DNA from 3 places in the Paenibacillus sp. FSL E2-0201 genome. Region 1 is predicted to be linked to each of the others. Evidence: riboswitches for the same ligand, from Rfam matches in the RefSeq annotation. Region 1 holds a riboswitch; each other region holds the start of a gene.

The links. Region 1 has a riboswitch for cyclic di-GMP ahead of NSU15_RS29825 (NPCBM/NEW2 domain-containing protein). Riboswitches for the same ligand answer to the same signal wherever they lie in the genome.
Region 2: another riboswitch for cyclic di-GMP. It lies ahead of NSU15_RS03090 (transglutaminase-like domain-containing protein); the one in region 1 lies ahead of NSU15_RS29825 (NPCBM/NEW2 domain-containing protein).
Region 3: another riboswitch for cyclic di-GMP. It lies ahead of NSU15_RS20710 (thiamine pyrophosphate-binding protein); the one in region 1 lies ahead of NSU15_RS29825 (NPCBM/NEW2 domain-containing protein).

The regions. Positions count from the first base shown of each region.
Region 1 is NZ_CP150154.1:6,627,783-6,631,156, forward strand. It holds gene NSU15_RS29825 (NPCBM/NEW2 domain-containing protein) at 1-1,161, opposite strand, end outside; cyclic di-GMP riboswitch class I at 1,420-1,506, opposite strand; gene NSU15_RS29830 (hypothetical protein) at 1,664-2,236, opposite strand; gene NSU15_RS29835 (EAL domain-containing protein) at 2,346-3,329, opposite strand.
Region 2 is NZ_CP150154.1:678,644-682,017, forward strand. It holds gene NSU15_RS03075 (glycosyltransferase family 2 protein) at 1-520, shown strand, start outside; gene NSU15_RS03080 (GtrA family protein) at 510-914, shown strand; gene NSU15_RS03085 (class D sortase) at 949-1,599, shown strand; cyclic di-GMP riboswitch class I at 1,724-1,804, shown strand; cyclic di-GMP riboswitch class I at 1,913-1,993, shown strand; gene NSU15_RS03090 (transglutaminase-like domain-containing protein) at 2,007-2,816, shown strand; gene NSU15_RS03095 (IS3 family transposase) at 2,906-3,374, opposite strand, start outside.
Region 3 is NZ_CP150154.1:4,537,804-4,541,177, reverse strand. It holds gene NSU15_RS20715 (carboxymuconolactone decarboxylase family protein) at 1-44, opposite strand, end outside; gene NSU15_RS20710 (thiamine pyrophosphate-binding protein) at 55-1,698, opposite strand; cyclic di-GMP riboswitch class I at 1,817-1,912, opposite strand; gene NSU15_RS20705 (HAMP domain-containing methyl-accepting chemotaxis protein) at 2,103-3,353, opposite strand.

The DNA.
Region 1 (3,374 bases):
GAGCTGAAAGGTCTCTCCCTTACTCGTCTCTGATGCATAGATTTCAAAAGCTTCTGGGAACCCTTTGCGATTATCTCTAGCCAAGAAAGCCACTCTGTCTAATACTTTGGCCTGTGCTAATTCAAACACGACTTCATTCGTGAAGCTGTCGTCATTATTTTTGTTCGTTTCCCAATGTGTATTAGGCAGATCATCGAGCATGTATTCCGGTTTCGTACCTGGGTAGCTTCCACCATTCACCGTTACTTTTGATACGTTTGCGTTTGGCATTCTATAAGCTTCGCTATAGGCATTTTCGTATGCTGTACCATAGCCTTTTAGCTTCGAAACCTTAGCCGCTGTTGCCTCTATTTGATGATTCTCCAGAAGTACTTTTGCATTCTCTATATCTGCTTGAAACTGCGCGTACAGTGGATGTGTCTGCACTTCTTGTTCTAAAGCCGTTAATTTCTCCATCGTATTAAATGCTGCGCTAACTTGACTCAAGGTATCATCTGTAAATAAATTTTTCATTTTAGTGGATACGGTATCTTCTTTGTAAAAAGAAAACTCAGCCGCACTCGCCCAATCTTGGTTAGCTTTTTTGAAGACAAATTTAAGTCTCTTGAAGGCTGTAGGTGCAAACTGAATCTCTACTACGTCACCTGCTCCGCCTTTATATTCTCCAGAGGATACTAGCGTATAATCGCCTGCATCCGTAGTTGAGCCATAAATATCAAATTCCTGAGCAAACCCCTTCCCCTTTGCACTGGATTGTCTTGCAGCGTATACGATTCTATTTAATTCAGTGGACTCATTGAAAACAAAGACAACCTCATTCGTAAACGTTGAACTATTCGGTTTGCCCGTTTCCCAATGCGTACTCATATCGCCATCCATAGCCTTAGCTATAGGTGAACCTGAGTAGTTACCACCGTTATTGGTAATGGATTTAATATTCGCAGGATTCATTCTAAAAACATCATTATAAGCGCCTAGGATAGCCTTGCCGTACAGATCAAACGGAATAACTGACGCATTGCTGAATAGGTCAGCCTTGCTTTGTACTACAGTGTTCACTACACTTACCTTGCTTACATCACTTGCTAAAGCATAACCTGCCTCACTCGAAAAACTAGCTAACATGGCTGCCGATGTAGCGATCGCAATCATTTTTTTCATCTTTTCTACCCCCCAGATGTAATATGAATCTCTTCTATGCCTAAAAATGGGCACAAAAAAAACTACCCCAAAAGAGTAGCTTGATTGCATATAAAGTTGCATAAAAATTAAGACTTAATTTTTATTAAACCTTAACAAGCATAAACGCCTTCGGCGTCCTTATAAGGACGGTAAGCGTTTAAGCGAGAAATATAAGATATTAAGTATAGGAGTATAACTTATACTTTCTTATATTTTAACAAAAAGCGTAATACACTCTTTGGCAGCTGGCTGACAATAGTTATGATAACCTTAGTCCCTATAGCTTTGCGTCCCTACATTTCCATAGGTTTGCCTATGAAGTTTCGAATACATTACAAAGAGTAACATAACGCTACATCTGATCGCATGATTAAATGGTATGAAATACGAATAGGTAATTGCAATTAGTTTTTCTGTTCTGATAGATATTTTTTATTAACTATCCCAGACTATGAATGATACTTTAGAACTGCTTAGCGGCTTAATCCCCTAGCCCAAACAAACGCCGGAACCAATTCCACACATCACCCGTGATCGGAATTAACCCGAAACCATGCTCTCCAACAGCGATTACACCATATGCCCATTGTCCAATAGCTATCGCACCTCCAGCGATTCGCCCTATGGCTATCGCCCCAAACGCCGTATCGCCTATGGCTATCGCTCCCAATGCTTTTTCGGCTATCGCGATCGCTCCCACAGCCACTCCTGCAATTGCAATTGCTCCCGCGGCAAAGCCAAGCCAACTAAGTGCTATCGCTCCGAGCGCTAACCACATCCCCAGTGATATAGCACCTACGGATAGTACACCGACGCTTATTGCACCTATGGATATCAAGCCTATAGCTACATCTCCAATAGCAATTAAACCAACAGCCGTCTTCACTTGTGGCTTGCTTCCGTGACCATACCCCTGACCTGAGTATCGACCTAAATTGCTGCGGATACTTACCACCGGAAATGATGGAGACGGCCATTGATAATCAATTTCCCGTCCACCTAACCCTCTAGATTCCGCCCAGCGCGTGATGTACTTATGCCATTTCATATCCATCCCGTCCCCCTTCTCAATTACCTTAATTATACAACCCCGGGGTTTGCCTGTACTCAGACTCTGACCTGAAATCCATCTCATCCTCTAGACGGAGATATCCTCATTAGGATCACTGTTTGGGAATAGGATCAGGCTTTCCAAATAAACATCCCTGAAACAACTGATAACCACTCTGCTTAAGCCATTCAAAGTCCTCTCTAAACTCCACACCTTCTGCTAAAGGAACGGATTGTATTTCTAAAGCTTTTTGTAAAAATTGTTTAGCTATTTTCTGTTTGTTCAGATCGCTGGACACACCCTGCACATATTTCATATCCAGCTTCATGTAATGGGGTTTAAGCTCCCATAACATCTCGATTGTGCTGAAGCCCTCGCCAACATCATCTAAAGCGTATTCAAATCCCCGATCCTTGTAATATGTCAAAATAGCTTTCAAATGAGCGAGATCATCCACTTTCTCCGTCTCAACAACTTCAAAGACAAAAAGAGACGGATCGACGCCTAATTGATTGGCCAGTTCAACGGTTGATCTTAAGCAGAATTCTGGAGCGTAGATCGACGTTGGGATAAAATTAATAAACGTTTTTTTATTTAAGGGTGCAGCATATTTTACAGCAGTCATTCTACATAACCGGTCTAAAGCATATAAACGCCCACGATTCCGTGCCGCCGCAAATATCTCATTAGGATAGATTAGGGACCCATCTTCTTTTTTAAATCTGGATAGGAGCTCGTATGCAAAAATCTCTTCCCGTACGTTCACAATCGGTTGGAAGTGACAAGTAACTAAGCCCTTAGTTATAACCTCATCAATCCACTTCATATCAAGTACAGTGGGTAATTCGGATAGAGGTCTCCATGTTTGGTCATCTATACGGAATTCAGCCTGCTCCGACTCCATATGGTCATTACAGAAATCTAGAAAATCCCGCACCCCAGCCTCCTTAATCGTAATCACATTTTCTTCTACCTTATGTATCGTATTACTTCTACTCAAGTGATGAATAACCTCAGGTAAAATCCTTAGATTAAGCTCACCATGAGCCTTGATTTCAAAATTCAGCTCTCTTACTACACAATGATTACAAGCCACGTATACAACTCCTCTGATAATATGTTCTATAAAAAAAGATCCTTA
Region 2 (3,374 bases), 830 kb from region 1:
TACAGGCGATTTCCGTCTTATTGATCGTAAAGTATGTGATGTCTTACGGGGGCTCAAGGAAAAAAATCGGTATGTCAGAGGGTTGGTAAGCTGGGTCGGCTTTAAGCAGACGATGGTGGAGTATGAGCGGGAAGAACGTTATGCAGGTGAAACCAAGTATCCGCTCAAGAAAATGATTCGTTTTGCGCTAGATGGTATCACTTCCTTTTCCCATAAACCACTTAAGATTGCTACGTATGTTGGATTTTTCCTATCCTTTTCTAGCTTTCTCTATTTATTCTTCGTCTTATTTCAAAGAATCTTCTTCACATCATGGACGGTTCCAGGTTGGGCTTCCATTGTAGGCGTCAATTTGCTCTTTAATGGTATCGTTCTAATGCTGTTAGGTGTAATCGGAGAGTATATTGGACGGATTTATGACGAGTCTAAGGATAGACCGCTATATATTGTAAGTGAGACCAAAGGATATCCTAACGAGGAACAAGTGGATCGCCGGAAGGACTACAATAATGTCAGATAAGAACTTACGCGCTGCATTTATACAGTTTCTTAAATTTAATGCCGTAGGTTTGGTGAATACCCTAATTGATTTCGTAATCTTCACATTACTGAACTCACTTGGAATGGTATATGCGTTGGCACAGGTGATTTCTTATAGTGCAGGGACAGCGAACAGCTTTATTTTGAATAAAAAAGTTACCTTCAAGGATCACAATCGTGGCAGTAAAGAGGGCTTTGATAAGGCTCAGTTGCTGAAGTTTATCATACTGAATCTGGTAGTGCTCGGAATATCGCTGTTGCTAATGCATCTGTTGACTGACAAACTAGGCGTTCAAGTGTTGATCTCTAAGGTATTAGTAACGTTTGTGACGGTGATCATTAACTTCTTCGGAAGTCGTAAATGGGTATTCTAAAGTGCAGTAGAACCAATCCACGGAGGTGAAAATCATGCGTAAATTCTCGTATGTGCTCATACTGGCTGGGATCCTTATCATGCTTTATCCAAAAGCTAACGAATGGTATAACGACTGGCAGCAGGAGAAGCTATTAGAAACGGCTGAACTGAGCACCATCGAAAGCACTCCACCACCTGATCTGAAGAGTAGATATGCCGAGGTCACTCAGCTACTAGCAGAGGAATCCGTTCTAGATGCACAGGCACAGCCTCAAGAAACAGAAAAGCCAGAACCGGAGATTGAAGTGGGCGGCAAAGTTATCGCATTAATAGAGATTGCTAAGATTGATCTGAAGCTGCCAGTATTAGAAGGAGCAACAAAAGCAAATATGAAGCATGCTGCGGCCCATATGAAAGAAACGGCCCCGCTTGGAGAAATCGGGAACGCCGCAATAGCTGCTCATAGAGCTAGAACTACGGGCAGATTGTTTAACAGATTGAATGAAGTTGTGGTTGGGGATGTAATCACGGTAAAAACGAGCGATCAGGTATATAATTACGAGGTTTATGATATTTCTGTTGTACTTCCCAGTGATGTGTCTGTTCTTGACGGGAATAACAAGGATAAGATTCTTACTCTAATTACGTGTGATCCACTAGTAGATCCTACACATCGTTTGATTGTTCATGCTAAGCTTACCTAATAGTTGATGAGAAATGACAAGAGAACTGAAATACAGAGAGATAACTATAAAATAATAGTAAAACTAGCAATTTTGTTCTTGTTTACGAGGATAAATATGGTAGTATAAGACTATAAAAGCTAAACACGATAAACGGCAAACCTATCGAAAGGTAGGGACGCAAAGCTAAAGGGCCTTCCCGTAAGGATGGCAGCCAGTTACCGAATGAAGAGGCTTTTTTTGTTTTTATGAAATATATAAGAATCTAAGATTCATATTTCTACTTGGACTTATTCTGTTAATTTGTCTAGTGAAATTAGAACAGATAGAGCTTATACGATAACGGCAAACCTATCGAAAGGTAGGGACGCAAAGCTAAAGGGCCTTCCCGAAAGGATGGCAGCCAGCTACCGAAAGGAGTTTTATCCGTGAAAAAGGTTTATTTTATGATGGTGGCGCTGTTCGTGCTGATTACTTCGGTTCCAGTAAGCACAGCTCAAGCTGCAAGCGCAGATTCAAACTGGTTGAATACATCCAAATTGGCTCAAGGTGTAATCGGTATTAACTACGATATTCCAAAAGATAAAAGAGTTAAGCTGATGATCACAAAAGATAACAGTAGCTATACATACAATTTATATGCTTCTGGACAAGCTGAGGACTTCCCTTTGCAACAAGGGAATGGGACTTATAAAGTTTCTGTTCTTGAGAATACAACAGGTAATAAATATAAGGCTCTCTATTCTGAAGTAGTAGATTTAACTATGAACGACTCAAATTCCGTATATTTGGGCTCCGTACAGAATGTGAAATGGAGTTCTTCTGATAAAGCAATCGTTAAGGCTAAAGAGCTTACAAAAGGTAAAACAACAGATGAAGAAAAAGTTAAGGCAATTTATAACTATGTAGTTGCTAATGTACAATATGATTATTCTCTTGCTAATAACGTAACAACAGATTACATTCCGAACATTAACAACACTTTGAATACTAAAAAAGGAATCTGCTATGACTATGCTTCTCTTTTTGCCGCAATGCTGCGTAGTGTAGATGTGCCTGCTAAATTGGTGATGGGGAATACTAGCTACGTTACGCAATACCATGCATGGAATGAAGTATTGATGGATGGGAAATGGGTTACTATTGATACCACGGTAGATGCATCGGCAGCGAAGAGTAAGAAGAATACGGATTTTATTAAGGCTTCAAGTAAGTATACTGCAGCAAAATACTATTAATTTGAAACGCTAGAATCATAACTCTATTAAATAAACAACCAGCTTAATAATTGGTCAAGCCCCCATTTTATAGACACTGAAAAAAGACCCTAGGCAATAAGCTGTTTCCGGTACTCTACCGGAGGCAGCTTATTTAACCTTCGTTGTGGCCGATGTTGGTTATAAAATCGAATGTAATCTTCAATTTTCCTTTGTGCCTCATCCATATTTCGGATATCATAAGGATAGAGTCCTTCCGTTTTGAGATGCGAGAAGAAGCTCTCCATAGAGGCGTTGTCATAACAATTGCCTCGGCGAGACATGCTGATTCGGGCCCCAACCTTTGGCAGCATGTCGTGGTATGCATGAGACGTGTATTGGAATCCCTGATCGCTGTGAACGATCAGTCCAGTCACGTCTTTTTGCTGACTCCACGCCTGCTCAAAGGTCCGGAGAACCAGTTCGTTGTCGTTCCTAGCGCTCATTTGATAAGCGATAATTTCGTTATTGAATAAATCTTTAATCGCAGAAAGATAGAGCCACTTTTCGCCTACACGATATTGCGTAATGTCTGTCACC
Region 3 (3,374 bases), 2.1 Mb from region 1:
AGATTCGTGAAGTGGTTAAGACCACTGTTTACATTGTCTTTCATAAGTGACCTCCTAATTTAGGTTCAAAGTACGATGAGCAGTCGGAGGGACCTCATCACGGTCTGTTAGCAGTTCAATGACGGCAACACGGTTGATGGCAACAGCGTCCTTGATAGCTGTTTCGAACTCCTCAGCTGTCTCACATTTGTAACCCGTAGCACCAAGTGATTCTGCGAATTTCACAGCGTCCATAGGGACTTCGTAGATCGTTCCGTCAATACGTCCTGTAGTTTTTTCCATACCTTTTAGAGCCATATCTAGCTGTTTATTATTCACAACAATGAATATGACAGGAATATCCTTGCAGACAGCAGCGTTAATCTCTGCGCCTAGCATCATAAAGCAGCCGTCTCCTGTAATGCAGAAGATCGTTTCTTCTGGTGCAGCAACCTTTGCGCCAATTGCCATCCCGATGGAATTACCCATACAAGCAAAGTAAGCATCGAATACAAAACTGCCAGGTTTCTTAACCTTGTACCATTTCGCAGCATGGAAACCGTGACTTCCATCATCAACAAAGACTGTGCTGTTATAAGGAATCAAATCACTCATCGTACTCAAGACCGATGCAAGTGAAAGGTTTGGTAAAATCGGAGGCTCTTCGGTATAATCGGAATTTGTCGGTGCTTCGCGTTTTGTGATGTTGTTCGTGTCAATATTATTGAGATAGCAAACTAGATTGTCACGTAGATCTCCAGTCACTGGAATCGTTTTAGAGAACAATATTTTTCCGACAAAAGTCGGATCGCTATCAAACTGAATTAATGTTGCAGGATGATTTTCCTTTTTAAGATTACAAATAGTCATATCGCTTAAACGTGACCCGAGAACGATAAATAGATCACTTTGATTCAGCAAGTCATCCCCATGGGTACAACCGCCTACTCCAATTGGACCGTGATAGAGTGGATGATCCCAAGCTATAGCTCCTTTACCACCTGGAGATGTAACTACAGGAATATTAAATGTTTCTGCTAATTGAATTAGCTCACTATGTGCTCCTGAGCGGTTAACGCCTTTACCCGCGATAATTATTGGATTCTTTGAGTTATTTATAGCATCAAGTACACGGTCGATATTAGCATGGCTGACCAGTGATTCGCGTTCAGGGATTACAATATTACATTCCTCTAGCAATTCCGTTTGTACATCAAAGGGAATACAAAGGTGAACGGGACCACGATTACCGCTCAAAGCAATGGATATGGCATGATTAAAGATTGTGCTAAAGTGATCTCCACGTTCAATAAGCTTGCTATATAAGGTGGCAGGTCTAAACATATCAGCTAAATCAGCTAGAAAAGAGGTAGAGTCCTGACATTGGGGAATTCCAAGCTCTTTAATAGATTGATGGCCAGTAATAAATAGGACAGGTAGGTTGTTGGCCTTAGCATGTGCTGCTGCAGTTAGTAGGTTTGTTCCACCAGGACCCGAAGTGCCAAAAGCTACGCCTAGTTTTCCAGTTTTCAGCGCATAACCAGCTGCTTCGAAGCCGGAACTGCTTTCATGTCTTCCAGGAATAAATTCAATACCGTAATCTACCATTTTAAGAACGATAGGACAAATGGATTTACCGATGATACCAAAGGAATGGGTAACACCAAGGTTCCGTAGTGCTTCCGACATGTAATCTGCGACTGTCTTCAAAAAATACACCTCACAAGTTGATTGTTATTTTAAAACCAAACACTAGAAAACCTGTGCTCTAAAATAGGGCACAGGTTGGTAGCATAAATCGCCATAGAGACTGAACAAAAGTCCAGTCGTCTTGGTTTTCAGCAACCTGGCAGTCATGGCCTCAGATTAAAAATGAGGCTGTAGATCCATGGTTTTGCGTCATCCTCTTTCGAAGATTTTGCCAATATTAATTTAGAAATTTATAAGAAGAATTTTCCTTTACAATATATTCCTAGACACTCTTTGTCAATATATTATCGCAAATTAACTCGAATTTTGACGAAAGTCTTGTCGAACCTATGAAATAATAGATATAAAAAAACTGCTCCTAAGTCTAAGCTTAGGAGCAGTTTTTGAATTTGTTTATATGATTTGGACGTCACTTAAAACTTGAAAATATGGATCGTCTTCTGTAGATTAAATACAGCCTGAGTCATTTTCTCAGTTTCTTCTGCAACGGACTGCAGGGCATTAATTTGTTCATTCATAGCGGCTGATACTTCTTCGGTGCCGGCAGCGGTTTGCTGCGTGATCGCAGAGATATTCTCGATTGCACTTGAGATTTTCAATGCACTTTCCAACATAAGATCACTTTCGGCAGAGAAGGAGGAGATCTGCTCGGTAATATACTGTACACTTTGCACGATTTGAGCAAAGATATGAGCAGATTGAGTGATCATCTCATTCTGTACCTGTACGACTTCTTCGTTGATAGCGATATTATCAATCGCTTGTTTAATATCAGTTTCGATGCTCCGAACCAAGCCAAAGACTTCCTTCGTAGAAGCCGTTGATTCTTCAGCGAGCTTGCGAACCTCCTGTGCGACTACAGCAAATCCTCGACCATGTTCTCCTGCACGCGCTGCTTCGATGGAAGCATTTAGTGATAACAGGTTGGTCTGTTCAGCGATCTCAGTAATGGTCTTTGTGATCATCGTAATGCCGCGAGCATTTTGAGAAAGGGCTTCGATAGTGTCAGCTACTTTTTGAGTAGCCTGGATGTTTTTACGCATGCCTTCAGCTTGAGTATCAACGGATTGGCGTCCTTGTTCAACTAGCTCTAATGTATGTATTGAACGTCTGTTCATTTCTTTTGTTGAGTTCGTATAATTGGATACTTTATTCTCAATATCTTTAATAGATTCTGTCATTTCAGCGATATCCGTAGATATTTCATTTGCACCAAGAGCTAGCTCGTTAGACGAAGAGGCTACCTGTGCCATGACAATTTTCAAATTCTGATTCTTATCTTCGATTCCACGGCTTGCATCCATAACTTGACGAGTGATTTGTGATGCTTCTGTCAAAATCTTCTTGAGCTTGTCAATCATAGTATTAAAGGAACGGCTTACGTCCCCCATAGACCCGTTCTCGTCGGCTCTACTAGTAAAATCCCCTTTTGAAATACTATGAGATACATTCGCGATGTCATCAAAAGAAGATGTAAGCGTTCTCTCGATAAAGCGGGCCACTGGGAAGGTTAGAGCAGCAAGAACGACGATTAGAACAATACCCAAAATAATGTTGCCTAAGATCATAAAAGTAACTAAAACAGGAATGGCAAATAGTGCGGCAACGAGGTAACATCCGGCAACAATTCTTTGTTTTAACGGAAGTTTATGCATCCAGTTCATTGGTATAATGTCCTCCTTATT